4 regions of the Hydrogenophaga taeniospiralis genome follow, and region 1 is predicted to be linked to each of the others. Evidence: predicted binding sites of a transcription regulator. Region 1 holds the regulator's gene; each other region holds the start of a gene.

Region 1 (7,196 bases):
TTTGAGCTTGCCGGTACTGGGCACGTGCGGGCCGCGGCACAGGTCTTCGAACGCACCTTCGCGGTAGAGCGACACATCCTCGTTGCTGGGAATGCTGGCAATGATCTCGGCCTTGTAGTGCTCACCCAAGCCTTTGAAGTACGCCACCGCCTCGTCGCGCGGCAGCACTCGACGCACCACCGGTTCGTCCTTGGCGGCCAGCTCGGCCATGCGCTTCTCGATCGCCACCAAGTCGTCGGGCGTGAAAGGCCGCTTATAGGAGAAATCGTAGAAGAACCCGTGTTCGATCACCGGGCCAATGGTGACCTGGGCATCCGGAAACAGCTCCTTGACGGCATAGGCCAGCAAGTGGGCGGTGGAGTGGCGAATCACCTCCAGACCGTCTGCGTCTTTGGCCGTCACGATGGACAGCGAGCTGTCCTGCGTGATCTGAAAACTGGTATCGACCACCTTGCCATCGATCTTTCCCGCCAGAGCGGCCTTGGCCAAACCGGCACCGATCGAGGCGGCAACCTCGGCCACGGTGACCGGGCCAGAAAACTCGCGTTGTGAGCCGTCAGGGAGCGTGATGTGCAACATGGGTGTCCAGAAACAAAAAAGCGCGGCAAGGGCCGCGCTGGAGTGGAGAGAAAGAAAAGAGAATCGGGCAGGCGCGAACTGCTGGCCTTAAAGGGCCTGGAGAAGCTTCTCCTGAGTTCGCGGTGTCATAACCAGATTGCCTTTCTCGCTCTTGCTGATTCGAAGAGCTTGAATTTTCCCACAAAAAAGCCCGGGACAGGCCCGGGCTTCGTCTCCTCACCGCTCGGGGGCGCTTTTAGTGGAACTGCTCTTCTTCGGTCGAGCCGGTCAAGGCTTTCACGGAAGACGAACCGCCTTGGATCACCGTGGTGACGTCGTCAAAGTAGCCCGCGCCGACTTCCTGCTGGTGCGACACGAAGGTGTAGCCCTTCTCGCGCGCGGCGAACTCAGGCTCCTGCACCATCTCCGTGTAGTGCTTCATGCCTTCGCCACGGGCATAGGCATGGGCGAATTGGAAGGTGTTGAACCAGTTGATGTGGATACCGGCCAGCGTGATGAACTGGTACTTGTAGCCCAGCGCAGCCAGATCCTCCTGGAAGGAGGCAATCTGCTTGTCGTCCAGGTTCTTCTTCCAGTTGAAGGACGGCGAGCAGTTGTAGGACAACAGCTTGCCAGGGCAGGCGCCTTGCACGGCCTGGGCGAACTCGCGGGCAAAGCCGATGTCGGGCACGCCGGTTTCGCACCACACCAGATCGGCGTAGGGAGCGTAGGCAATGCCGCGGCTGATGGCCTGCTCCAGGCCGTTCTTGACGCGGTAGAAGCCTTCTTGCGTGCGCTCGCCGGTCAGGAAGGGCTTGTCGTTGGCATCGTGGTCGCTGGTGATCAGGTTGGCGGCTTCGGCATCGGTACGGGCCAGCACAATGGTGGACACCCCCATCACGTCGGCGGCGAAGCGCGCGGCGATCAGCTTTTCGCAGGCTTCCTGCGTGGGCACGAGCACCTTGCCACCCATGTGGCCGCACTTCTTCACAGCGGCCAGCTGGTCCTCAAAGTGCACGCCGGCGGCACCGGCGGCGATCATGTTCTTCATCAGTTCGAAGGCGTTGAGCACACCACCAAAACCAGCCTCGGCATCCGCCACGATGGGCAAGAAGTAGTCGATGAACTCAGGGCTGCCCGGCTCAATGCCACGGCCCCACTGGATCTCGTCGGCGCGCTTGAAGGTGTTGTTGATGCGGCGGACCATGGTGGGCACCGAGTCGTAGGCGTAGAGCGACTGGTCGGGGTACATGGTTTCGCTGGTATTGCCATCGGCGGCGACTTGCCAGCCCGACAGGTACACGGCCTCCAGACCCGCCTTGGCCTGCTGCATGGCCTGACCGGCGGAGATGGCGCCAAAGGCGTTGACGTAGCCCTTCTTGGCGCCGCCGTTGACCTTGTCCCACAGCTTCTCGGCGCCACGCTTGGCCAGCGTGTGCTCTACCTGCATGCTGCCGCGCAGACGCACGACGTCCGCTGCGGAATAGCCACGCTTCACGCCCTTCCAGCGGGGGTTGGTTGCCCAGTCCTTTTCCAGGGCGTCGATCTGCTGCTGACGGCTCAGTTGCTCGTTGAGGGATTGGGGCATGTGTTCACTCCATGAGGTTGATTGAAAGGGGTCGGCGGGTGCGTTCGAGAACGCGATGCCGGTGAAGAGACTTTAAGTCTTATAGAAGACTTTGAAAAGCTCTTATGTCTTATATAAGACAAATATTTTTCTTTTTAAATTCAACAACTTTCTATCATAATTTCTCAATGCGAAAACATTTCTCTCGTATTGAGAAAATTTCTTGCGGCGCACCATTTCATGATTTCATATAGAGAAAATTGATTCTCTCATCCTGAGATGGTCAGAGTCCCTTCTTCTTTCTTTCAGGGTTCTGCTCTTGACAGGACATCGGATCCCTCTGCCCCCTGCGCGACCTCTTCCGCACGCAACAAGCATCGGCGTGTTCCAAGCATGACGTGAGACGCTCGCGCTCGCCGCCGGTCAAGCCATCGCGCAGGCCGGCATCGATCTCTCCGCGCTTGCCCCATTCGAGCAAGTCCGCGACACGCAGCCAATATGGGCGGCCATCGATTCGACGGCCTCGCGGGCGGGTGTATTTACGTCATGCCCCATCAGCAATGATGGCCATTGCCGTGCCGTTCACGGGGGAACCACTGACTACATCACAGAAAATTGCGTTTGCCATCGCGCCCGACTCGGCCCGGTGTTGGCAACGCTTCCAGAACGATGAACTTAAGCGACCTGAAACAAAGTCAAGCGCACCACAGCCCTGTCGGATGCGTGATGCCCATCCACAGCGCCCAGCCAGACGTGGCCGCCAGCGCCAATCCAGCCAAACGGATTCCCCATGCGCCCGAGCGGCCACCACGCAGACGCAGCAGCAACCACGGTGCAGCGGTCAGCGAGACAGAGGTTCCAAGGGAGAACAGCGCCATGATGGCCGCGCCCTCCAGCGCATTGGCCGAGAGCGACGCCACCAACAGCGCCGAATACAACAGGCCACAAGGCATGAGTGCCCAGGCAACGCCCAGCACCACCGGAGCACGCTGCCCCAATGTGGTCAGTACGGGCCTGGCTTTGCGCCAGACGGTTTGCCCCAGATTTTCGATCCATGCCGGCTGGCGCGCCTGCCAGATCAGCACGGCCCCCAGCACCAACGCCCCGACATGAAACATGGTCCAGACCGGACGTATGGCGGTGGTATTCGTGCCCAACCATGCCAGCCCTTGCACCGAGCCGGCGGCAAAGGCACCGAACAAGGCATAGCCGACCATGCGACTGAGCTGGAACGTCCACAAGGCGCGCGTGCTCCGCTCACCAGCGGCACGACCGATGCCTGCGCAGGCCGCGCCACACATGGCGACGCAGTGGGGCCCGCCGGCCAGGCCCATGAAAAGGGCCGTGATCGCCATTGAAGTCTGCATGAGGGCACTGTAGCGCAGTCGGCAGCCCAGGGTGCTTCGGGCTTCGAGTCAAACAAGCGATCAGATGATCTTGGAGAAACGTGCCCGGTCCTGGTCCACCTGCAGGTTCTTGTCGAACACCATGGCAATGGCCCGCACCAAGAACCAGCCCGTGGCCGTCACCTGCACACCACTGTCGTCGATGGTGACCAGCCCATGTTCGGCCAACCCGGCCAGCGCCTCCAGTTCGCGTGCGAAATAGGTCTTGAAATCGATCAGGTGTCCAAGTTCGATCGATTCGTATTGGAGCTGTCCCTGGCACATGATGGACATGATCACCGACCGGCGCAGCAGATCATCGCGGGTCAAGGCCAACCCACGCACGATCGGCAGTCGCCCCTGATCGAGCGCGTCGTAATACTCCTCCAGCGTCTTGGCGTTTTGGCTGTAGGTGGCACCAATGCGACCGATGGCCGAAACACCCAGCGCGATCAGGTCACAGTCTGGCTGGGTGCTGTAACCCTGGAAGTTTCGGTGCAAGCGCCCCTGCCGCTTGGCCACGGCCAGCGCATCGGTCGGCAAGGCAAAGTGATCCATGCCAACATAAACGTATCCAGCGCCCATCAGCGCATCGAGCGAGGCCGACAGCATGGACAGCTTGTCACCGCCGCTGGGAAGCTCCGCAGAGATGATGCGTCGCTGAGGCTTGAAACGCGAGGGCAGATGCGCATAGGCGTAGAGCGCAATGCGATCCGGGCGCAGGGCATTGACTTGCGCCAGCGTGCGGGAGAACGACTCGGGCGTCTGCAGAGGCAGGCCGTAAATCAGATCGACATTGACCGACTCAAACCCGATCTTGCGCGCCGTGTCCACCAGCGCGAACACCTGCTCGGCCGGCTGTACGCGGTGGACCGCCTTTTGCACAGCGGGGTCAAAGTCCTGCACGCCAAAGCTCAGGCGGTTGAAACCCAGTCTGGCCAGGGTCTGCAGGCGCTGGTCGGTGACGGTTCGGGGATCGACCTCGATCGAGTATTCGCCGCCTGGCACCAGTGTGAAGTTTCGCCGGATCATGGCCATGAGGTCTTCGAGTTCGGCGTCCGAGAGGAAAGTGGGTGTGCCGCCCCCCAGGTGCAACTGCGAAACACTGTGCCCCTGACCGAAATGCTGGACCTGAAGATCGACTTCACGCGACAGGTAGCGCAGATACTCGGCGGCGCGCTCATGGTGCTTGGTGATGACCTTGTTGCAGGCGCAGTAATAACAAACCGACTCGCAGAACGGGATGTGCACGTAGAGAGACAGGGGCAACGCCATCGACCCGGCCCGGCGTTGCTCCAGCGCCTGGACATAGTCCTGCTCGGTGAAGGCCTCAACGAAACGATCAGCGGTCGGATAAGAGGTGTAACGCGGTCCGGGGACGTCGAATCGCTTGAGCAATTCGTTGGAAATGGCATGACTCACAAACAATTCTCCAGTTCTTCAGCTTTACTGTGCATCATGCACAGGGCTAGCCCCTTGATCTTGATCAAGCCCACCCGTCATACTCGGGTTGACCCTGAGTTCCCGTCTCTGGAAACCGATGCTCGCTCGACAGGCTGCGGAACCATGGGGTAAGCTCGGGCTGCAATTCCGGGAAAAATATGGACGTTCATAGCATCAAAGTCGCCTGTTCAAGCTGCAACCTGCGCGAGTTGTGCTTACCCATGGGATTGAATTCCGAAGAGATGGACAAGCTCGACAGCGTGATTTCTTCGCGACGCAGGATCAAGCGCGGAGCGGCGCTGTTCAACACCGGTGACAAATTCACCTCGTTGTATGCGGTTCGTTCAGGTTTCTTCAAGACCTGTGTGACCACGGCTGACGGCCGGGACCAGGTCACGGGCTTCCAGATGACAGGCGAAATCATTGGTCTGGACGGCATCGTCAGTGACCACCATTCCTGCGATGCGATTGCGCTGGAGGACGCCGAGGTCTGCGTCATGCCGTTTGACGATGTCGAGCAGCTGTCGAGAGAGTTCACAACCCTGCAGCACCATGTGCACAAGATCATGAGCCGTGAGATCGTGCGCGATCACAGCGTCATGTTGTTGTTGGGCAGCATGAGGGCGGAAGAGCGGCTGGCCGCCTTCCTGCTCAATCTGGTACAGCGCCTGCATGCCCGAGGCTTCTCGCAGTCGGAGCTGATTCTTCGCATGACCCGGGAAGAAATCGGGAGCTACCTCGGCATGAAGCTTGAGACGGTGAGCCGCACGTTCTCGAAGTTCGTCGAGGAAGGCACGATCGAGGTCAAGCAACGCTACGTTCACATCAAGAACACCGACGCGCTCAAACAGATCGTCAACCCACAGTCCTGTCGCTGAACTCAGGCAGCGGCTTCTGGCCCGCATCCGACACACCCCAAAAATCAAGCCCCGCCGAGACTGCTCGGGCGGGGCTTGATTTTTGAGCAACAAACTGCTTCAGGAACACGAACCGTTCTTGGCGCAGTCGCGAGGTCGCTCCTCCAGCGGAACGGGGCAACGGTTGACCTCGAACGGGGACATGGACAAAAGCGCCGTGAGTGAGCTCGACACCATGGTCACCACCCAGAAAACAAAGAAGGCCATTGTGTAGACAGCCTGTCTGGACATCTCGAGTGGTTGCCCGAACCAGTGCAGATCACTGGGATCGACCATGGCAAACACGATCATCTCCAGTACGGCGGCCACCAGAAAAGCCGGCCATGCAATCCACATCCATCGCTGAGCCCACATTGTTTTGTCTCCTTGGGTTCCGTCGCTGACTCGGGAGTTGTCGTGATGCGCCTCACGAAGATCTAATCATCACACACCTATTCGTCGGTTGGAACCACCGGCGAGGCCGCATGATTGCGCGCCTGGTGGGCGGGCTGCAGCTGGATCAGCGCGTCAATGCGGGCCTGCCCTTGCAGCGACCGCGCGGCCTGGAGATTGCGCTCGTAGTCTTCCTTGTCGAGCACAGGATCGGCGCCCTTCACCGCAATGACTGCGGTGATGATGCTCGCGACCACCACCAGCAATGGTCCCCCCACCACCAGCCACATGTGTGGAACGCGCCACCAGGAGACAGAAGGCTTAGGGTCCGGATTTTTGAGGGTTGCGGTATTCATTGAAGACTCCAGAGTGGTCGGTGGATGGGCGACGTCCGCATTTCAGCGCGGGATAAGAAAGGCTGCTTTTTCGGTTACCTGGGATGCCTCATCCCCTGTGGACCGGATCTCGAAGTGGATCGGGTGGGACCCGCTGGGTGCCGTATCGGGTGGCACCTGCACCCGCAGCACCGCAGACCGGACTTCCGTGGGCAACACTTCAATCTCGGCTTCCGACGCGATGGTGATGCCCTGCAACCCCGACACGCTGATCACGTAGCGCTGCGTGCTTTCGGTCGCATTCATGACCTGCAGCCTGAACACGTTTTCGATGCGCCCCTGCTCCACCATGCGAGCCAGCACGCCGCGATCACGAATGACGTCGACCTTGAGGGGGGTGCGCAAGAAGAGGCTGATCATCACGGCGAGGGTGATGGTCAGCAGAATGCCGGAATACACCAAGACCCTTGGGCGCATCGCGCGGCGGATCATCTGCTGGGTGCTCCACCCTTGCGCCATGCCATTTTGCGTGGAGTATTTGATAAGGCCACGTGGATAGCCCACCTTGTCCATCACCTCATCGCAGACATCGATGCAAGCCCCGCAACCGATGCACTCG
Region 2 (7,196 bases), 1.2 Mb from region 1:
ATCACGAAATCCATCGCCACCACGGCCAGCGGCACCGCGAGCCAGAACGGCACGGCGAAATGGTTCAGCAGCCCCCAGCCCCTCTCGACGCCCAGGGCCGCCATGCCCACCGCCGCCGTGGGGAACAGCAGGCGCACGATCACGGTGTTGAGCAGCACGATGCCGAGGTTGCTGGCCCAGCGTTGCGCGCGCGGCAACTGGAGCACCCGGCGTGGCGACGCCAGCTCCCACAGGGCCACCAGGGCGAACACGCCGACGAAGAAGCCCACCCGGATGAGGGGCTCGTTGCCGATGACGAACTGCTCAAAGCTCACAGTGCCTCCCGCAGCCGGGCGGTTTTCAGCTCGGTGCCGACGGACGCCAGCAAGGCCAGCAGCAGAAACGGCACCACGGCCAGGTTCAGCGCGGCCCAGCCGGCGCGGTCGTACAGCCAGCCCGCGGACAGGCTGGCGGTGGCCACGAGCCCGAACACCAGGAACTCGTTGATCGCCTGCACCTTGAGCTGTTCGGCCGGTCGGTAGGTCTGCGTGAGCAGGGCGGTGCCGCCCACGAAGGCGAAATTCCAGCCCACGCCGAGCAGGACCAGCGCCGAGACGAAATGCAGGAACTCCAGCCCCGAGAGCGCCACGGCCACATGCACCAGCAGCAGCACGAAGCCGGTCTGCATGATGCGTGGCGCGCCAAAGCGCTTGACGAAGTGGCCGGTGAAGAACGATGGCGCGAACATGCCCACCACGTGCCACTGGATCACCGGCGTGACGCTCTGCCCCGGCAGGCCGCAGCCCAGCATGGCCAGCGGCGTGGCCGTCATCACCATGATCATCACGGAGTAGCCCACCGCCGCGCCCAGGATCGACGTGAGCAGCAAAGGCTGGGACAGGAGCTCCCGCACGGAACGGGCCGTGCCCGTGGCGGCCGTCGCCACCGGTTTGAGCCGCACCTGCGTCAGCAGGCCCAGCGCCACCACGCTGAGCACGGCCTGCGCCAGGTACGAGCCCACGAACGGCCCGGCGATGAACCAGTCGCGCCCCCACTGCCCCAGTTGCGGTCCTACAAACGCGGCCACCACCCCGCCGGCCACCACCCAGGAAATCGCGCGGGTGGTGTGCGCCGCGTCCACCGCCTCCGCGGAGGCGAAGCGGTAGTAGTTGGCAAAACCCTGGTAACTGCCCAGCAGCAGGTGCCCCAGGGTGAACAGCCCAAACGAGCCCTGCCACAGGCCCAGCCCGGCCAATGCGCTGCCCGCCACCCCCAGGCTGGCGCCGATCAGGAAACCCGAGCGGCGGCCCCAGCGGCGCATCAGCAGGGCCGCGGGCAACGACGCGATGGCCGTGCCGACCACCATCGCCGCCACCGGCAGCGTGGCGAGGCTTTTGTCGGGCGCCAGCAGGGCGCCCAGGATGGCGGCCAGGCTCATCGACAGCACGATGGCCGAGAGCATCAGGGCCTGGCTGCTGGCCAGCAGAAGCACGTTGCGGCGACCTGCAAACATGGTGGGCTTTCGTGGGATTCAGAAGACCAGGACCTGGTCGGCCTCGGTGGTCCAGTCGGCGAGCTGCGCGAGGGTGGAGCGCTGCGCGCCCTCCATCAGCTCCGCCGCGCCCAGGCCCCGCGCGTCCATGCAGGTGCCGCACAGCGCCACCTCGCCCTTGCGCAAGACCTTGCCCAGCATGAGCTGCAGGTTGTAGTAGCCCTCGGGCACCTTCTGGCCCGCCTTGGCGCAGCCCACGGCATCGGCCATGAGGAACACCCGCACCTGCACGCCTTCCTTGGCGGTCAGGGCACCGGCCAGTCGCAGGCCGTTGTAGGCGCGCTCGTTGCCATAGGGCGCGTCGTTGAGGATGAAAAGCACCGAACGCATGGAGGGTTCCTGAAGAAAGGGGTCACCCGGCCGATGGCAGCACCAGTGGCAGACCCGCGGCCTGCCACTCGCTCACGCCGTCGGACACCTTGCGCGCGCGGTAGCCGCGCGAGAGCAGCAGCGCCACGGCTTCGTCCGACAGCAGGCAGAACGGCCCGCGGCAGTAGGCGACGATCTCCTTGTCGCGCGGCAGCGCGGCCAGCCGCTTTTCGATCTCGGCCAGCGGCATGGAGCGCGCATACGGCAGGTGGGCCGCATCGAACTCGTCCTGCGGCCGCACGTCGATCACCACCACCTCGCCGCGCTGCGCCTGCGCCATCAGCGCCTGGCGGTCCACCGAGGCGAGCTGGTCCGGTTGCGCCACCATCTGGTTCAGCGCCATGCGCAGCTCCAGCAGGTGTTCTTCGGCCACCTCGCGCAGTTTCACGCCCAGGCCCGCCACGTCCGGCCCGCTCAGGCGGTAGTGGATGAACTTGCCCTCGCGCCGGCTGGTGACCAGGCGCGCATCGCGCAGCGCCTTCAGGTGGGCGCTGGCGAGCTTGATGTCGATCGACAGCTCGGCCGCGAGCACGTCCACCGACTTTTCGCCCTGCGCCAGCATCTCCAGCAGCTCCAGCCGCTTGGGGCTGCCCAGGGCCTTGCCGATGCGGGCCACCTGCTCGTACAGCAGGTCTTTGAGTTTGCGTTGGTTCATGGGAAACATTCTATTGATTATTTGAATGTTGAGCGAAAGGCACCCGACCAACGGTCACGCCGTCGCTCTCGGCCTGCGCCGGGCAGGGGGCCTGCGTGGTCCTGCGGTGGGCGGACATCCGGGACATGCCGTTGGTCTGAATTTGATGCATATCAAATGAACCTTTTTCTGGTGGCGTCTAAAATAGATTCATAAAAAATGCATCTTTAAGCGTGTGATCGGCTTTGTCTGGCACCCATGCCGATCACCGCAGCGCCTGGCGGCGGGATGCCAACCGGTGCTTTCCGTCCCACTCCGTCCCTTTCTTCTTCACGAGGTTCCCATGAGCAACACCCAGACTCTCCAGAACGTTCACCTCTTCGACGCCCGCGGGGTGGCCAAGCGCTTTCGCCACGCCGCCATCTTCGGCGCGCTGAAAAGCCTGCAGCCGGGGGAAACCATGCGCTTCGTCAACGACCACGATCCCATCCCCCTGCTGGCGCAGATCCGCCAGACCTTCGGGGACGCCGTGTCCCTGGAATACCTGCGTCGGGAACCGGGCGAAGTGGTGCTCGACTTCTGCGTCGTTGGTTGAATACCGGGCGTGCCGCCCGGCGCGCAGGAGCCTTCCATGACACCCACCCCCTTTCCCTACGACGGCCCGGACGCCCTGCTCGAACCGATCGCCAAGGCGCTGCGACGGGTCGTGGACCCGGAGGTGTCCATCAACGTGGTGGATCTGGGCCTGATCTACCGGGTGAGCGTGGCCGACAACAAGGTGCATGCCCGGGTGACCATGACCTCGGCCGCCTGCCCGGTGACCGACCTGATCATCGAAGAGATCGAAAACGAGCTGGACCGGGACCTGCCGCCCGAGATGCTGATCCAGGTGGAGCTGGTCTGGGAGCCGCCCTGGAGCGAGGAGCGCCTGAGCGAGCGCGCCCGGCGCTTCATGGACCGTTGATGGCCGAACGCGCCTCACGCATCGCCCGCCCGCGACCGCGCCGTGGCCGGCTGGCGCCGCTGCTGCTGGCCCTCGTGGCCATGGCCCTGCTGGGCGGCATCGCCGGGGGGCTGTTGCGGGCCGGCGTGCAGCTGCCCGAGCTGTTGCAGTCCCACGCATGGCTGGGGCGCGCCGCGCTGTCGCACGCGGCCCTGATGATCTGCGGCTTCCTGGGCACGGTCATCGGCATCGAGCGGGCCGTGGCCGTCAAGGCCGCGGGGGCCTGGCTGGCGCCGCTGGCCTCGGGCCTGGGCGGGCTGTGCCTGCTGCTCGGGTTCGGTGGTGTGGCCGCGGTCCTGATCGTGGTGGCCGCGGCCGTCTTCGTGGCCGTCAACCTGGTGATCGTCCGCCGCCAGCGCGCGGCCCACACGGTGCTGCTGCTGGCCGCCGCGCTGGCCTGGCTCGCGGGCGGCCTGGTGTTCCTGTTCCGGCCGGGTGACGTGGCCAGCCTGCCCTGGTGGTTCGGTTTTCTGGTGATGACGATCGCCGCCGAGCGGCTGGAAATGACCCGGCTGATGCGGGCGCGCCCCGGCGCCCGGTTCTCGCTGCTCCTGGTGCTGGCCGCCGTGGTCGGGGGCGCCGGCTGGTCGATGTTCGCGCCCATGGCCGGGGGCGTGCTCTACGGCGTGGCGCTGTTCCTGCTGGCCGTCTGGCTGGGGGTGTTCGACATCGCCCGCCGCACCATCCACGCCGACGGCCTGACGCGCTACATGGCCGTGTGCCTGTTGGGCGGTTATGCCTGGCTCGCCATCGCGGGCCTCGCCTGGGCTGGGGCCGCGCTGGGCCTGCCGCTGCGCGACGCCGCGCTGCACGCCCTGGGACTGGGCTTCATCGTCAGCATGATGATGGGGCACGCGCCGGTGATCCTGCCGGCCATCGCGCGGGTCAAGCTGCAGTTCGGCGGGCTGTTCTACCTGCCGCTGGCGGCCCTGCACCTGTCGCTGCTGGTGCGCCTCGGGCCGGGGCTCGCGGACCTGGGCCTGCGCGCCAGCGGCGCTTTGTTCAACGCCGTGGCCATGGGCCTGTTTGCCGCCACGGTGGCGGGCGCGGTGCTGGTCTGGCGCCTGAAACACGGGCTGGCGCCGTAGGCGCGGGGCCTACGCCGACGCTTCTTCCAGCTGGCCGCGCAGGGCCTGCACCTGCTGGCGCAGGGCGGTGTTCTCGGCCTGCAGCTGCGCCACCTGTTGGCGCAAGGCCGTCAGTTCGTCGGTGGGCTGTGCCTCTTGCAGTGGGGTGTCGGCGTCCGCGTCCTGCGGCTTGCGCCGCGATTCGCGCACCCGCTTGGCCGCCAGCTTGAGTTCGTCCTTGCCGGCCAGCGCGGCGGCCTTCTGTTCTTCGGCCGGCAGGCTCGCCACAGCCGCCGCCGCGTTGAGCGAGATGGTGCCGGACTTCAGGGCCGCGACCAGCTCGGGCTCGGCCTGCTTCTGGATCTTTTCGATCATCACCACCTGGCTGCTGCTGAGCCGCGCCGCCTTGGCGATGTCTTCGCGGCTGTGCAGCGGCTTGGGCTCCAGCGCGGGCGCGGTGGCGGCCGGGCTGCCCGACGGCGTGGCCGGCTCGGGTTGATCCGGCAGCGCGTCCGCCGCCGGCGCGGCCAGCGCCCGCGAGCGCCGCTCGGCGATGATCTCGCGCTTGCGCAGCGCCAGCACGCCGCGCTGGAAGTCCGACACGCTGCGCCGGCCCAGGTGCTGGTCGATCATCCACAGGTGCACATCCTCCATGGACTGGAAGCGCGGGTTCTGCACCGTCTGGAAGGGCAGGCCGTGTTTCTGGCAGATGCCGTAGCGGTTGTGCCCGTCCACCAGCACGTCGCCCCAGAGCACCAGCGCATCGCGGCAGCCCTCGGCCAGCAGGCTGCGCTCCAGCGCCTCGTGTTCCTCCGGGGTCAGGGGGTCGATATAGGCTTTGAGGTCCGGGTTGACGGTGATGTTCATGGGGTCGGGGTTCGGGGCGTGGCTTGGGGGCGCGAATTGTAGATGGGCGGCCAACGCAGGGCCCCGCGCCGGCGTCAGGGGTCGGCGAACAGTTCGACGATCAGCTGGCGCAGCCACACGCTGTCCGGGTCGCGGTTGTACTTGGCGTGCCAGAACAGGTTGATGGCGATCTCGGGCAGTTTCACCGGGTGTGGGGAGATCACCAGCTTGAACGGCTCCTGGCAGCGCTGCGCGAAGCGCTCAGGCAGCGTCGCGATCAGGTCGGTGCTCTGCAGGATGTGGCCCACGGCGATGAAGTGCGGCACCACCAGGCGCATGCGCCGCTCGATGCCGGCGCGCGCCAGCAGGCCGTCCACCTCGCCGTGGCCGGTGTTCGGCGCCACCACGCCCACGTGCTCCAGCTTGCAGAACTGCGCCAGGCTCATGGGCGAGCGGGCCGTGGGGTGGCCCTGGCGGAACATGCACACATAGCGTTGCCGGAACAGCCGGCGCTGGAAAAAACCGGCCTGCAGATGGGGCATCAGGCCCAGTGCGAGGTCCACCGACCCCGAGGCCATGTCTTCCCGCAGCTGGTCGGCGTTCGGCCGGTGGGTATGGACCCGCACCTGCGGCGCCAGGCGCGACAGGGCGTCCATCAGCGGCGGCATGAAGTACATCTCGCCGATGTCGGTCATGGCCAGGTTGAAGGTGCGCTGGCTGGTCAGCGGGTCGAACGAATCGCGCCGCGACAGGGCGGTCTGCAGCGCGTTGAGCGCGTACACCACCGGCTCGGCCAGGTGCAGGGCATAGGGTGTGGGCTCCATGCCGCGCGAGGTGCGCAGGAACAGTTCGTCCTTCAGCACCGCGCGCAGGCGCTTGAGCGCGTTGCTCACCGCCGGCTGCGAGAGCCCGAGCTTGTCGGCGGCCGTGGACACGCTGCGGTCGAGCAGCAGCTGGTTGAACACCACCAGCAGGTTCAGGTCGATGTCGCGCAGGTCCATGGGGTGGCCGTCATATTCATGATGGTGATTCTATCTATGCGGTTTGCTTTATCGACTGATAAGACTCGGCGCTCCAGAATCGCCCCACATCGGAGACATCGAGACACAAACCGCCATGGAACTCGTCGTAGAACCGCTCAAGCTGCGCCTGAACGTGGACAGTGGAAAGAACCTGCTGGACGTGCTGCGGGCCAACGAGGTTCCCATCTCCTACAGCTGCATGTCGGGGCGCTGCGGCACCTGCCGCTGCCGCGTGGTGGACGGTGACCTGATGGACGCCGGCCCCGAAGCCGGCCGCCCGCAGATCGGCGCGGGCCGCTACGTGCTGGCCTGCCAGGCGGTGCTGACCGACAACTGCACCATCGAAGTGCCCGAGGTGGACGAGGTCGTGGTGCACCCGGCGCGCATCATCAAAGGCACGGTCACCGCCATCGAAGACGCCACGCACGACGTCCAGCGCCTGCGGGTGCGGCTGGCCAAGCCGCTGGCCTTCAGCCCGGGGCAGTACGCCACGCTGCAGTTCACGCCCGAACACATCCGGCCCTATTCCATGGCGGGCCTGCCCGACGACACCGACATGGAGTTCCAGATCCGCCGCGTGCCTGGGGGCCAGGTCTCGGCGTACGTGTTCGACGAGCTCAAGCCCGGTTCGACCATCCGCCTCAGCGGCCCGCTGGGCACGGCCTACCTGCGCCGCAGACACACGGGGCCCATGCTGTGCGTGGGCGGCGGCACCGGGCTGGCG
Region 3 (7,196 bases), 530 kb from region 1:
GAACAGACCTTTCTTGGTCTTGAAGGTTTGTTCGACGTGCTGGATGTCGATGTACTTGGTCGTCAGGTTGTTGCTCATGGGAAGCTCCTTGTTCGGGGGCCACCGCGGAACCGGCTTTGCCGGGCCGCTGGTGGCGCCCCCTTGAGGGGGTGACGCGCCTTTGGGCGCGGCGCGGGGGTGGGTCAGGCCTTTACCTCTTCAAACGTAAACAGGGTCGCGAGTTTGATCAGGGCGAATTCGAGCATCAGGCCGACGATACCGATGACGAAGATCGCGATGATGATGCTGGAGACGTTGAGATTGTTCCACTCGTCCCAGACCCAGAAGCCGATGCCCACGCCGCCGGTCAGCATCTCGGCAGCGACGATCACCAGCCAGGCCGTGCCCACCGCCAGGCGCACGCCGGTCAGCAGGTAGGGCAGCACGGCGGGGAACAGGATCTTGGTGAAGATCTTCCATTCGCTCAGGTTGAGCACGCGGGCCACGTTCATGTAGTCCTGCGGCACGCGCTGCACGCCCACTGCGGTGTTGATGATCATGGGCCAGATGGAGCAGATGAAGATGGTCCAGATGGCGGCCGGGTTGGCGCCCTTGAACACCAGCAGGCCGATCGGCAGCCAGGCCAGCGGCGACACCGGGCGCAGCAGGCTGATGAGCGGGTTGAACATGCGGCTCAGAAACTCGAAGCGGCCGATGGCGAAACCGGCGGGAATGCCCACCAGCGCCGCCATGCCGAAGCCGATGGCCACGCGCTGCAGCGAGGCCAGCACGTTCCAGCCAATGCCCTGGTCGTTCGGACCTTCGCTGTAGAACGGGTCGGAAAACACCTGCACCGCCTGCGCCCAGGTTTCGGCGGGTTTGGGGATGCCGCTGTTGCTGGTGCTGGCGATCAGTTGCCAGATCAGCACCAGGCAGGCCAGGCCCATGATGGGCGGCAACACCGCCATCCAGAAACCGCGGAAATCACGGCTTGCGGCCGAAGGGCGGGCGCTGACCGCGGCGGGCGTCACGGTGTCGGCGACGGGGGCATTGGCGTGGGGTGCGCTCATGGCTCTTCCAATGGGGCTGGCATGGGAGTTGGCGGGCGGCGCGATGGCCTCCAGCGGTGAATGAAATACGGCGCTGACCATGGTGGATGTCCTTTCAGTGCAATGCGGCGAGAGAGGTGCCTTCATCAATCCAAGAACGCCGCGGAACCGGCTTCGCCGGGCCGCCAGCGTTGCCCCCCTCCGGGGGGTGACGGCCAACGGCCGGCGCGGGGGGCATCAAAGCTCAAGCTTTGATCTTGAATGAGTCGGCGTACTTCGCTGGGTCCTTGCCGTCCCACACCACGCCGTCGATGAACTTGGCGCTGCGCATCTCGGACTTGGGCAGCGGCGTCTTGGTGGCGGCGGCGGCCTGCTTGTAGATGTCGATGCGGTTGACCTGCTTGGCCACGGCCAGGTAGTCGGGGTGGCTCTTGAGCAGGCCCCAGCGCTTGTGTTGGGTGAGGAACCACATGCCGTCTGACAGGTAGGGGAAGTTGACCGCACCGTCGTTGAAGAACTTCATGTGGTTGGGGTCGTCCCAGGTCTTGCCCAGGCCGTTCTGGTAGCGGCCCAGGATGCGCTGGTTGATCGCGTCCACGCCGGTGTTCACGTACGAGCGCTGGGCGATGGTTTCGGCCATCTTGTTTTTGTTCTGCAGGCCGGCGTCGATCCACTTGCCGGCTTCGAGGATGGCGGCGGTCACGGCGCGCGCGGTGTTGGGGTTCTTGGCGACGAACTCGGCCGTGGTGCCCAGCACCTTTTCGGGGTGGTCTTTCCAGATGTCCTGCGTGGTGTTGGCGGTGATGCCGATGCCGTCCACGATGGCGCGGTGGTTCCAGGGTTCGCCCACGCAGAAGCCGTCCATGTTGCCCACGCGCATGTTGGCCACCATCTGGGGCGGGGGCACCACGATGGCACGCGCGTCCTTGAAGGGATCGATGCCGGCGCTGGCCAGCCAGTAGTAGAGCCACATGGCGTGGGTGCCGGTGGGGAAGGTCTGGGCGAAGGTGTATTCGCGCTTTTCGGCGGCCATCAGCTTGGCCAGCGAGGGGCCGTCCACGGCGCCTTTTTCGGCCAGCTTCTTCGACAGCGTGATGGCCTGGCCGTTGTGGTTCAGGTTCATCAGGATGGCCATGTCCTTCTTGGGCCCGGCGGTGCCGAGCTGCAGGCCGTAGATCAGGCCGTAGAGCACGTGGGCGAAGTCCAGCTCACCGTTGACCAGCTTGTCGCGCACACCGGCCCAGCTGGCTTCCTTGGTGGGGATGATCTTCACGCCGTATTTCTTGTCCAGGCCGAGTTCGGCCGCCATCACCACGCTGGCGCAGTCGGTCAGGGGGATGAAGCCGATCTTGACCTCGGTCTTTTCCGGCGCGTCGGAGCCGGCGGCCCAGACGCCGCTGTGGCCCAGGGTGGAGAAGAAGGTGGCGGTGGCCGCACCCTTCTTGATGAAGTCGCGGCGCGAGGCCTGGGCCGGGGTGCCGGCGTCGGCCGGGCTGGCGGCCGCGATCGGGGTGGTGGTGTCTGCGGTCATGTCCAACTCCTTGCTGATGAAAAAAATCGGTGGCCAAAAACAAAACGGCGCCCATTTCCTGGCCTGCGCTGCGCTGGCTGGAAATGGACGCCGTTGTCCTGTGTCTGGGAAGACTTCGGGGTTTGCGCCGCCGTTGGCGCAGATCCCGTTGCTGAGTACTAAGCAGAGACCGTGCCAGGTCTCGGTTTCTGCCCCGGTTCGAGGGAAAGATCTTTGTTATTGAAGGAAAAAAGAGATTCTCGGCGTCACCGGATGTCGGCGAAACGGGGCTGGAATGGGCGGGGACCCGGTGCGGGGGGCTTCAGCTTGGTGCATCGGCCCTGCGGGGGCACGGGTTTTGTGCGCCGCAGCATGGCAGCGCCGTGCGCACCGGTTTCAGCGCCGCCGTTCGGGCAGCACCTCGGCCATGGACAGCACCGCTTCGGCCACGTCGATGAGGCGGCGGTTCTGGTTCATGGCCATCTGGCGCAGGGTCTTGTGGGCTTCGGTCTCGCTCAGGTTGCGGTGCGCCATCAGCAGACCCTTGGCGCGCTCCACCAGCTTGCGTTCGTTGAGGCTGGCGCGCACGGTGTCGAGCTCGTCGCTGATGGCCTGCAGGCGGCGCGCCTGGTCCTGCACCAGGTCGAGGATGGAGCGGTCGAGCTGCGCGCCGTAGCCCTGCGCCGGGCCGGGCCCGCTCACGTGCTCGGGCACCGGGTCGTGAAAGAACGAGAGCGCGTCGGCCGGCTCGGTGGCGGCGGGGTGCAGGCTCTGGAAGGCCAGCAACTCGGCCAGGGCGGCCTGGGTCTTGTGCTCGCACAGGCGCTGCAGGCTGTCGGCGAGCCGGTCTTCCACCGTTTTCATGCGGTCCATGCGCAGGCTGCAGCAGTCGAACCAGGGCTGGCTCTGATTGGCGTCGAGCGCGCTGCCGTGGGGGGCGGTGCACAGCACGCGGCGCATGCGCTCGAGTTCGGCGCGGGCGGACACGGTGTCGCGGTCGGCGCTGGCCCAGAGCGTGGCCAGCTCGTCGCTGGCGAATTCCTTGAACACCTGCAGGCAGCGCTCCTGCGAGTCGATCAGGTGCAGCAGGCGCTGCTGCTCGGCACCGCTGGCCAGGCCGCTGGCGAACAGGGCCGAGCCCGTGGCGCGCTCCTGGCCGGCGAATTCCTTGCCCTGCATGAAGTTGAACAGGGCCACCAGCTGGCGCGAGATGGCGGGGTCGCTGGCGCTGTCGGCGGCTTCGAACACCACCGCCAGCAGGGCGGCGATCAGGCGCACCAGGGCTTCGGTGGATTCGCGCGCCGTCCAGGCCTGGGTGTCGATGCGCTCGCGCAGGGCGGGCAGGGCGTCCAGCCCCTGCAGCGCGTAGGCGATGCGGCTGAACAGGCGCGCGCCGTGGCCCAGGTGCGCGGCCTGGGTGTCCAGGCTGTCGAAGCAGCGGCGCAGCTCGGCTTCGGTGGCCTCACAGTCGGCGATCTGCTGCTGGCGCGGCTCGGCGAAGCGGGTGCCCTGCGAGCCCAGAAACAGGTTGGACAGCCCACGCTCGCGCTGCAGGCCGTGGATCAGCCGGCCGGTCACGTTCACCAGCGCGCTGGTGAGCGAGAGCTGGCGCAGGGCGTCGATCTCGCAGCGCTTGGCGGCGATGAGGAAATTGAGGCCCGATTTCAGGGGCAGGGCGGTGGGGGTCATGCAAAGCGGGGTGCAGCAATATTCGTGCCCCACCGCGGTGCGGACCGTTCGCGCCCCGGTGCGGGCGCCAGGTTTGTCAGCCCAAGGCCGTGGCCAGGGGCGCCTGCTGGCGGGCGGGTTGGGGCGCGAGCTGGGCGCGCAGGCCCACCACGCCACCCACCACGATGAGGGCCGGCGGCTTCACGCCATGGGTCAGCGCGAGCTGGGGCAGGTTGGCCAGGGTGCCGGTGATGCAGCGCTCCTCGGGCAGGGTGGCTTTTTCCACCAGCGCGGCCGGGGTGTGCGCCGGCAGCCCGTGGGCGATCAGCTGGCGGCAGATCTCGGGCAGGTTGTGGACGCCCATATAAAGCACCACGGTCTGGCGGGGACGGGCGAGCATGGGCCAGTCCATGTCGAGGCCGCGCGCGTCGCGGGTGTGGCCGGTGGCCAGCACGAGCGCGCAGGCGTGGTCGCGGTGGGTGAGCGGTATGCCCACCGAGGCGGCGGCGCCCTGCGCGGCGGTGAGGCCGGGCACCACGGTGAAGGGGATGCCGGCCGCGGCCAGCGCCTGGGCCTCTTCGCCACCGCGGCCGAAGATGTAGCCGTCGCCGCCCTTGAGGCGCAGCACCGCGCGCCCGCTGCGCGCGAGCCGCAGCATGAGTTCGATGATCGAGGCCTGGGGCAGGGTGTGGTGCGACGACTCCTTGCCCACGTACACGCGGTCGGCGTCGGGCGGCAGGAAGTCCAGCACGGCCGGGCTGACCAGGTGGTCGTACAGCACCAGCTTCGCGGCCTGCAGGGCCTTCACCGCTTTCAGGGTGAGCAGCTCGGGGTCGCCGGGGCCGGCGCCCACCAGCGTCACCGGGCCGGGGGGGCGGTCGTTGTCGGCGGCGCCGTCCCCGGGCCAGCCCGGGGCCAGCCAGTGGCCGTGTTCCATCACGCTCATGGGGTTCTCTCCTTGTTCTGTGTGTGCCACCCATTGTTCTTGGGGGTAAACCCTGAGTCCTTGAACCAGTTCAAGGACAAGGCGCGCACACCGTCCGACGATGCATGCAGCTCGTTGACCGGCGATGGACAGCAGCCAGGCGAGCGGGTCTGACACCCCTGGAGGGCAGAGGGCCACATCCACAGCTGATCCGAGACGGAGAGAAAAAACCCATGAAACCCACCAAGATCATCCTGAGCTCGCTCGCGATGGCGGCCATGCTGGTTGCCGGCGCCCTGCACGCGCAGGACAAAAAGGGCGTCAGCCAGCCCGAGGCCAACTACCAGGCGGGCAGCTCGCCCATGGGCGCCGAGCCCATGGTGCAGAGCGTGAACCCCAAGGCGCCGCCGATGACGCAGGCCGAGTTCGATGTGGCGCGCAAGGTGTATTTCGAGCGCTGCGCGGGCTGCCACGGCGTGCTGCGCAAGGGCGCCACCGGCAAGCCGCTCACGCCCGACATCACGGTGGGCAAGGGCACCGACTACCTCAAGGTCTTCATCGCCTACGGCTCGCCCGCCGGCATGCCGAACTGGCAGACCAGCGGCGAGATGAGCGAAAAAGAGGTGGACATGATGGCGCGCTACATCCAGCACGAGCCGCCAACCCCGCCCGAGTTCGGCATGGAGCAGATGAAGGCGACCTGGAAGGTGATCGTGCCGCCGGAGAAGCGGCCGACCAAGAAGATGAACAACTTCAACATCACCAACATCTTCAGCACCACGCTGCGGGACACGGGTGAAGTGGCGCTGATCGACGGCGACACCAAGAAGATCATCAACATCGTCAAGACCGGCTACGCGGTGCACATCTCGCGCCTGTCGGCCTCGGGCCGCTATTTGTTCGTGATCGGGCGCGACGCCAAGATCAACATGATCGACCTGTGGATGGAGCTGCCCGACAACGTGGCCGAGATCCGCACCGGCCTGGAAGCGCGCTCGGTGGAAACCAGCAAGTACAAGGGCTTTGAAGACAAGTACGCCATCGCCGGTTCGTACTGGCCGCCCCAGTTCGTGATCATGAACGGCGACACGCTGGAGCCGCTGAAGATCGTGGCCACCCGTGGCATGACGGTCGACAAACAGGAATACCACCCCGAACCGCGCGTGGCCTCCATCGTCGGCAGCCATTACAAGCCCGAGTTCGTCGTGAACGTGAAGGAAACCGGGCAGACCCTGCTGGTGGATTACTCGAACATCGACGCGCTCAAGGTCACCACCATCGGCACCGCGCGCTTCCTGCACGACGGCGGCCTGGACTCCACCAAGCGCTACTTCATGGTGGCGGCCAACAACAGCAACAAGATCGCGGCGGTCGACCTGAAAGAAGGCAAGCTCACCCAGCTGATCGACGTGGGCAAGATCCCGCACCCCGGCCGTGGTGCGAACTTCGTGCACCCGAAGTTCGGCCCCGTGTGGTCCACCGGCCACCTGGGCGACGAGACCATCTCGCTCATCGGCACCGACCCGGTCAAGCACCCGAAGAACGCCTGGAAGGTGGTGCAGACGCTCGCCGGCCAGGGCGGCGGTGCGCTGTTCATCAAGAGCCACCCGAAGAGCCAGCACCTGTATTCGGACACGCCGCTGAACCCCGATCCGAAGCTCTCGCAATCGGTCGCGGTGTACGACATCAACAACCTGGAGAAGGGTTTTGTCGTGCTGCCGATCGCCGAGTGGGCGGGCATCAAGGACGACGGCGCCAAGCGCGTCGTGCAACCCGAGTTCAACAAGGCGGGCGACGAGGTGTGGTTCTCGGTGTGGAGCGCCAAGAACAAGGAGAGCGCGCTGGTCATCGTCGACGACAAGACGCTCAAGCTCAAGGCCGTGATCAAGGACCCGCGCCTGATCACGCCGACGGGGCACTTCAACGTGCATAACACCCAGCACGACGTGTATTGACTCCCCCCTGCGCCGCTGACGCGGCTTCCCCCCGGAGGGGGGAAGGCCCTGGTGGCCCGGCAAAGCCGGTTCCACGGGGCCCCTGGGTGAAGTCACTTCGTTGTTGGGTT
Region 4 (7,196 bases), 1.9 Mb from region 1:
GGGAACGGCGACCGCGGCTGCACCCACGCCACCCATGGCGCAGGATGTGATCAGCCAGGTTCGGCGGCTGCTATCGACGGTCGCATCGACGGTTGCTTCACTCATGGGGATCTTTCAATCAGTTTCGAGGGGGATACTAGGGACAACCCGGCATTGTACTGGAGCTCATGGCCCCCACTTTGGCTTGCCGAGGCGGCCCACCAGACATTGTCACAAGCCATGCCGCGCGCGCATTTGACTTTCGTCAGCCAACCAAAATACTCCGGTCGCGTGCGTGAGAATCGCTGTTGGCACCGGCAATACAGGCCTTTGCGCTCAAGCCGACTTCATGACAACCAACCCAATACGATCCGGAGGACCCCCATGGGCATGATGCAAGAGTTCAAGGAGTTTGCCGTCAAGGGCAATGTGATCGACCTGGCGGTCGGTGTGATCATCGGTGGCGCCTTCGGCAAGATCGTGGGATCGCTGGTCGATGATGTGATCATGCCCATCGTCGGATCGATCTTCGGCAGCCTCGATTTCTCCAACCTGTACCTGGCTCTCGGCAAGGTTCCCGAGGGCACGGCACCGACGCTGGCCGCCATGAAAGCCGCCGGCATCCCTACGCTGGCCTATGGCAGCTTTATCAGCGTTGCGCTCAACTTCCTCATCCTGGCGTTCATCATCTTCATGATGGTCAAACAGATCAATCGCCTGAAGAAGACCGAAGCGCCCGCACCGGCGGCCCCCGCAGCACCGCCCGAAGATGTGTTGCTGCTGCGTGAAATCCGCGACAGCCTGAAAAAGTAGCTCGGCCGCCGTCCGAACGGCCGCATCCACTTTTGCGAATCGGGGGCGCCGTTGAGCGCAGATTCAGCGCCGCGTGGCCGACAGCGCCGCGTCGACAGCGGCCAGCAGACTCGCGGCGCTGGCTCGGCCCGTGCCGGCCAGGTCGAACGCGGTGCCGTGATCGGGGCTGGTGCGCACGAAAGGCAGCCCCAGCGTGGTGTTCACACCATGCTCCAGCCCCAGCAGCTTGACGGGAATCAGACCCTGGTCGTGGTACATCGCCAGCACCACATCGAATGCGCCCTGGCGTGCGCGCATGAAGACCGTGTCGGGCGCATGTGGGCCACTCGCATCGATGCCCTCTTCCCGCGCCTGGCGCACCGCCGGCTCGATCACCTCGATTTCTTCAAGGCCAAACAAACCGCCCTCGCCGGCATGCGGGTTCAACCCCGCGACGGCGATCCGTGGATGGGGCCAGCCCACCGCGTTGAAATGACGATGGGTGATCCGAAGCGTTTGCAACACCTGATCCAGTGTCACGGCCTGCAGCGCCTGCCGCAGCGACACATGGATGCTGACCAGCACCGTGCGCAGGCCCGGGCAACTCAACATCATGCGAACGGGAAGCTCCGTCACACCCAGCCCCAGGTGCTCAGCCGCCAAGGCCTGCAGCATCTCGGTATGCCCAGGATGTGTCACACCGGCCGCGGCCAGCGCCTCCTTGTGAATCGGCGCGGTCACCAAGGCGCGGGCTCGGCCATCCAGCGCGGCTTGAGCGCCATAAAGAATGCAATCTGCCGCCGCCCGCCCAGCGGCTGCGCTGATGCATCCCAGCGGCACCGGCAGCGGCAGATCACATGCCTGCACCACCGCCATGCAACCCGGTGGCAGCTGGCCAAAGTCAGACACCACGGCGAGTTGCGCCACCATCAACCGCCCGGCAACCGACTCCGAATCCGCCTGCACCAGACGAGCTGCGCGCCTGAGCGTCGCAACGTCACCCGCCACCACGACCTGCCGCAGCAACTCGGGACGCTCGTGAAATGCTTTGACGACGATTTCCGGACCGATGCCCGCCGGGTCGCCCATGGTCAGAATCACCGGTGATTCGACAGTGGTTGGCGCGCCGACCAAGTCGGCCGATGTGGGAAACGTGCTCATGGAACCGTTCAGGCAGGGTTGTCAATGTCGATGAATTCATGCGCCAGTCCCAGCTGGGCCGCCACATGGGCACCGACCGTGGGTACGCCGTAACGTTCGGACGCGTGGTGTCCACAGGCCAGGTAAGCCACGCCGCATTCGCGAGCGTAGTGCGCCTGGGGTTCGGATATTTCGCCGGTGATGAACACATCAGCACCCGCCGCAATGGCGCTTTCGAAATAGCCTTGTGCGCCACCCGTGCACAAAGCCACATGTTCGATGGGGCGATCAGGCTCGGCCACCAACGTCACGGACCGCCCCAGCACGCGCCCGACATGGGCCGCCAAGGCGCCCGCAGAGGGTGCGGACCACCGCCCGATGAAGCCCAGCGACTGTTCACCGAAACGGCCACGCTCCCCCTCATACAAGTCAATGCCCAGCTGCCGCGCCAGCTGCGCGTTGTTGCCCAACGCCGCATGGCCGTCCAGCGGCAGGTGATAGGCATACAGGTTGATGTCATTCGCCAGCAGGCGCGATAGACGTTGCTTCATCCAGCCTGTCACCCGGCCATCTTGCCCACGCCAGAACAGCCCGTGGTGCACCAGGATGGCATCGGCCCCCGAACTCACGGCCGCGTCGATCAGCGCCCGACTGGCGGTCACACCAGTGACCAACTTGCGGATGTGGCCACGCCCTTCCACCTGCAGCCCGTTGGGGCCGTAATCGCGGTACAGCGCTGGTTGCAGCAGTGCGTCCAGCGCACCCAGCAACATTTCCCGCGTGACGGCGGGCGGTGGCAGCGGGCTCTGAGGGTCTTTGGGTGCGGAAAAACTCATGGGGAAAAACAGCCTTTGGAGGCAAATGGCATCGAACCCATAGGCCCGACGTGGCTCTGGCACAGAACCCCATTTTGACACCCGCCCCCTTGGGCCGCCCCCAGCCTCCCCCCACACAGCCGGTGGTGGTTGTCCACCGGACTATGGGGTCGTCGCACCCTCAGTGTTGGGCGCGCTCGCCTTCGTCCATCTTGCGCATGAAAAACCGGTAGAACCAGATCACCATGCCAATCATGAAGACGATGCCTGCAATGCTGAACAAACCATAGTCGGTTGAAAACAGGTCCACCAAGGCTTTCATCGCTTGCTCCATTTCTTCATTGAGGAGCGCCCATTGCACTGCGGCGGCATCACCGGTGCATTGACCTGCGTCAATTCACTTGAACTCCGCAGATCCGGAGGTATATGGGAGGCATATGCGGGACAATGACGAGGAATCTTCCGCTGTGAGCCCGGCATCCCGAGCACTCAAGAACCCTCAACCTCTATCTGACATGAAACGACTCTGGCTGGTTTTTGCCCAATCCGTGACCGTGCTGCTGGCCGCATTTTTCGTGATCGCCACGCTCAAACCCGACTGGCTGGATCGGCGCGCGCTCACCACGTCGGTGGTCCCGGTGCTGGAGTCCGCCACCCCGGCCACGGCCAACGAGAACATCGCAGCGAACGGCTTCAGAGCGGCCGCGCGCGCCGCGTCGCCCGCGGTGGTCAGCATCAACACCAGCAAGGCGCCTGAGAACAACCCGCAAGCCGCCGATCCATGGTTCCGCTTTTTCTTTGGTGACCAGAATCCATCACAGCCCCAGGCGGGGCTGGGCTCGGGGGTGATCGTCAGCCCCGCTGGCTACATCCTCACCAACAACCATGTGATCGAAGAAGCCGATGAAATCGAGGTGATTCTCAACGACGGTCGCAAGAGCGCCGCACAGGTCATTGGCACCGACCCCGAAACCGACCTGGCCATTCTCAAGGTCGACCTGAAGGACCTGCCCGTCATCACGCTGGGCGACTCGGACGCGCTGTCCATCGGCGACCAGGTGTTGGCCATCGGCAACCCCTTCGGGGTGGGCCAGACGGTGACCAGCGGCATCGTCAGCGCCCTGGGACGCACCCAGTTGGGCATCAACACCTTCGAGAACTTCATCCAGACCGATGCGGCCATCAACCCCGGCAATTCGGGTGGGGCGCTGGTGGACGTGAATGGGCATCTGATGGGGATCAACACCGCCATCTACTCGCGCTCGGGGGGGTCCATGGGCATCGGCTTCGCGATCCCCACCTCCACCGCGCGCAGCGTGCTGGACGCCATCGTGAAGGACGGTCAGGTCACTCGCGGCTGGATCGGCGTGGAACCCCAGGACCTCACCGCCGAATTGGCCGAAAGCTTTGGCATCGAGTCGGGCGTTGGCGTCATCATCACCGGCGTGCTGCAAAACGGTCCGGCCGCCAAGGCCGGCATCCGCCCGGGAGACGTGATCACCAGCGTGGCCGGACGCAGCGTGGGGAACGTGGCACAGCTGTTGTCCGCCGTGGCCGCCCTGACACCGGGGCAGGCCGCGACACTGGATGTGGTGCGCAAGGATGGCAAGACCCGGATCGACGTCATACCAGGCAAGCGAACGCAACAACCCACCGTGCAGGAACAGCGCTGAAATTCACGTGCGCCGCGATTGGATAGGACCCGCCGAGCCTTGTGCGCGGCGGGCTCGCCTTATTTGGCGGCGTCCTCGGCCGTCTGCTCAGGGGCCGCTGTGCTCTTGATGAACCATTGCGCCCCCCAGATGCCCACCTCATACAGCAGGCACATGGGGCCGGCCAAGGCGAGTTGAGAGATCACATCGGGCGGCGTGACCACAGCCGCGATGATGAACGCCACGACGATGAAATAGCCCCGGAATTCCTTGAGCTGCTTCACCGAGACCATGTTCATCTTGACCAGCAGCACCACCACGATAGGCACCTGGAACGCCAGACCGAACGCCAGGTAAAGCGAAAGAATGGCTTCGACATACGACGCAATGTCGGGGGTCGCGGCCACACTGGCGGGCGTGAACTGCTGGATGAAGCCAAACATCTTGTCGAGCACGAAAAACTGCACGAACGCAATACCGACATAGGCCAGCAAGCTGCCCAGAACGATCAGCGGCACGGCAAACCGCTTCTCATGACTGTATAGGCCAGGCGCCACAAAGGCCCAGATCTGGTACATCCACCATGGCAGCGACAGCAGCAGGGCGGCCATGGCCAAGACCTTGATGGGCACGAAAAAAGGAGAGAAAACACCCACTGCGATCAACTTGGCATCGGGGGGCATGTGTGCCCGGATGGGCACCGCGATCAGATCGATCAAACCACTGGGGCCGGGCCAGATCGCCAGCAAGGCCATGCAGATACCCAGCCCCGCCATCCCGTAGAGCAGGCGATCTCGCAACTCCATGAGGTGCTGGACAAACGGCTGCTCGGTACCGGCGAGTTCGTCGGTGGAATCTTTGGGATCGGACATCAGCGGGGAGCGGAGGAAGAGCGGGGCCGGAAACGGGCCACACGGGCCGCTCCGGACTGGGTTCGGGTACGCACGCCGGTGCGCGCCTTGAACCATTGGGGCATGGCGTTCTGTTTGATGCGCCAGTTCTTTTTCGGATGTTTGTAAACCGGGTACAGCGAAGACCCGATGGAGCCCATGGCGTCATGGCTGTCCGAACCGTAGGACGTGCCGTCCAGGCCGGCGGTGGCTTCGGACCAGGATTTTTCGAAGTCGCTGGCGCCGCTCTGCACCGAAGTTTCCACATCGCGGGCAGCGCTCTCCACCGAGTCCTTCATTTTCTTGAGCTCTTCGAGCTCCATGGACCGGCTGACCTCGGCCTTCACGTCGGACACGTAGCGCTGCGCCTTGCCCAGCAAGGCGCCCACGGTGCGCGCCACGCGCGGCAATTTTTCCGGGCCGATGACGATCAACGCCACCGCCCCGATCAGAGCGAGCTTCGAAATGCCCAGATCAATCATGTATCAGCCATCCTGCGGGCAAGGTCGGGCATTGGAATCAAGCCCAGTGGTCGCCGGGCAATGCGCACGGGCTGCGCCGGCGGGCTCAGAAGCTCAGCTTTTCTGCTTGGCTTCAACGTCGATGGTGTTTTTGTCGGTGCGGGTGTCCTGCGTCACCTGACCGGCAGGCGCGGACGTGGCATCCGCCGCGCTTTGACCACCTTCCTTCATGCCATCCTTGAAGCCCTTGACGGCGCCGCCCAGATCCGAACCGATGTTTTTGAGCTTTTTGGTGCCAAAAACCATCACAACGATCAGCAGCACGATCAACCAGTGCCAAATCGAGAAAGAACCCATGATTTTCTCCAAACATATAGAAGTGGTGCGCCTGACGCTGTGGGTGGGATTCTAAGCCCGGGCAAGAGTTCAGCAGCCCGTCCAGCGGGAATTTCCGGACGGGCAGAAGGACGCCGGAACCGCAGTCAACCGCGCAACCAGGGGCGCGGTCCTCCCATCACATGCAGGTGCAGGTGGTGCACCTCTTGCCCCCCCTCAACGCCGGTGTTGCAGACCATGCGAAACCCGCCATCGGGATACGGGTTGCAGCCCTGCTCCGCAGCCAGCCGGGGGGCCAGCACCATCATGCGCCCCATCAGGCGTTCGTGCTCGGGTGTGAGCTGCGCCAGCGACGGGATGTGTTGCCTGGGCACCATGAGGAAATGCACGGGGGCCCAAGGGTGGATGTCGTGAAAAACGTAAATATCTTCGTCTTCATAGACTTTTTTTGACGGAATCTGTCCGGCAATGATCTTGCAGAAGATGCAGTTCGGGTCGTGTGCGCTCATGGTTCGGGAATCTGATCAGTCGGGCATGGGTTGATTGGCATTCATGCGCACCATGCCCTTGACGATGCGGTAGAGGAACCAGATAGAGATCACGGCCCAGGCGATCATTCCCGGCAGCAGCAGCAAAAACCACAGCGGGAGCGTGACGATGTAAAGCACGCCGGCCCAGATCACGGTGCGGATGCGCCATCGGAAATGACTGACCTGCCAAGTCCCTTCCGCATCATCCTTTTTGACCAGGTCGATCACCAGCGCCACCAGCAACAGGCCAGCGCCCACCTGGGCACCGGGCACGACCGCCGCCACGGCGACTATCAGATGCAGGATGTAACTGAGCCAGCCCACGCTTTTGAGCGATTGCGCTTTCTCGCTGTCCACGGCTTCCACATCGACAATGTCGCTCATGACTCGCCTCCAGGGCTTGCGGGATCGGACTCGCGCGCGACCGCCTTGCGCAGTGCTTTCTCTTCCAGCCCGCTCAGGCCTTCGCGGCGCACCAGTTCACCCACCACATCCGCAGGCGTCTTTCCGTAGTGCGCCAGCGCGATCATGCAGTGGAACCAGAGATCGGCCACCTCATTGACCAGCTTCTGACTGTCGCCCCCGTGGTCGATATCTTTGG

The links. Region 1 encodes FNR, which switches genes on or off when oxygen is low (the NO sensors DNR and NnrR bind a similar motif). Its sites were predicted from a motif close to TTGATNNNNATCAA; they were not measured.
Region 2: the regulator FNR is predicted to act here: its motif matches at 2,698-2,711, upstream of KIH07_RS24780 (DUF2249 domain-containing protein).
Region 3: the regulator FNR is predicted to act here: its motif matches at 5,213-5,226, upstream of cobA (uroporphyrinogen-III C-methyltransferase).
Region 4: the regulator FNR is predicted to act here: its motif matches at 3,109-3,122, upstream of KIH07_RS09970 (DUF3149 domain-containing protein).

What each region holds. Positions count from the first base shown of each region.
Region 1 covers NZ_JAHBAG010000001.1:3,934,671-3,941,866, forward strand. The annotation lists gene thrS (threonine--tRNA ligase) at 1-579, opposite strand, end outside; gene aceA (isocitrate lyase) at 815-2,146, opposite strand; partial or broken gene KIH07_RS18910 (IS3 family transposase) at 2,526-2,647, opposite strand; gene KIH07_RS18915 (sulfite exporter TauE/SafE family protein) at 2,821-3,480, opposite strand; gene hemN (oxygen-independent coproporphyrinogen III oxidase) at 3,553-4,932, opposite strand; gene fnr (fumarate/nitrate reduction transcriptional regulator Fnr) at 5,112-5,831, shown strand; gene KIH07_RS18930 (hypothetical protein) at 5,931-6,224, opposite strand; gene KIH07_RS18935 (nitrogen fixation protein FixH) at 6,302-6,598, opposite strand; gene ccoG (cytochrome c oxidase accessory protein CcoG) at 6,641-7,196, opposite strand, start outside.
Region 2 covers NZ_JAHBAG010000001.1:5,162,191-5,169,386, reverse strand. The annotation lists gene KIH07_RS24800 (sterol desaturase family protein) at 1-314, opposite strand, end outside; gene KIH07_RS24795 (MFS transporter) at 311-1,492, opposite strand; gene KIH07_RS24790 (DsrE/DsrF/TusD sulfur relay family protein) at 1,511-1,861, opposite strand; gene KIH07_RS24785 (ArsR/SmtB family transcription factor) at 1,884-2,555, opposite strand; gene KIH07_RS24780 (DUF2249 domain-containing protein) at 2,878-3,129, shown strand; gene KIH07_RS24775 (metal-sulfur cluster assembly factor) at 3,166-3,498, shown strand; gene KIH07_RS24770 (hypothetical protein) at 3,498-4,625, shown strand; gene KIH07_RS24765 (plasmid replication/partition related protein) at 4,635-5,471, opposite strand; gene KIH07_RS24760 (LysR family transcriptional regulator) at 5,546-6,451, opposite strand; gene KIH07_RS24755 (2Fe-2S iron-sulfur cluster-binding protein) at 6,567-7,196, shown strand, end outside.
Region 3 covers NZ_JAHBAG010000001.1:4,464,861-4,472,056, reverse strand. The annotation lists gene KIH07_RS21390 (ABC transporter ATP-binding protein) at 1-78, opposite strand, end outside; gene ntrB (nitrate ABC transporter permease) at 183-1,130, opposite strand; gene KIH07_RS21380 (CmpA/NrtA family ABC transporter substrate-binding protein) at 1,273-2,559, opposite strand; gene KIH07_RS21375 (nitrate regulatory protein) at 2,935-4,206, opposite strand; gene cobA (uroporphyrinogen-III C-methyltransferase) at 4,304-5,152, opposite strand; gene KIH07_RS21365 (cytochrome D1 domain-containing protein) at 5,401-7,086, shown strand.
Region 4 covers NZ_JAHBAG010000001.1:2,075,865-2,083,060, reverse strand. The annotation lists gene petA (ubiquinol-cytochrome c reductase iron-sulfur subunit) at 1-105, opposite strand, end outside; gene mscL (large conductance mechanosensitive channel protein MscL) at 364-792, shown strand; gene pdxA (4-hydroxythreonine-4-phosphate dehydrogenase PdxA) at 856-1,932, opposite strand; gene KIH07_RS09975 (Nif3-like dinuclear metal center hexameric protein) at 1,941-2,747, opposite strand; gene KIH07_RS09970 (DUF3149 domain-containing protein) at 2,908-3,048, opposite strand; gene KIH07_RS09965 (Do family serine endopeptidase) at 3,242-4,399, shown strand; gene tatC (twin-arginine translocase subunit TatC) at 4,459-5,250, opposite strand; gene tatB (Sec-independent protein translocase protein TatB) at 5,250-5,750, opposite strand; gene tatA (Sec-independent protein translocase subunit TatA) at 5,844-6,086, opposite strand; gene KIH07_RS09945 (histidine triad nucleotide-binding protein) at 6,212-6,574, opposite strand; gene KIH07_RS09940 (DUF4870 family protein) at 6,590-6,979, opposite strand; gene KIH07_RS09935 (phosphoribosyl-ATP diphosphatase) at 6,976-7,196, opposite strand, start outside.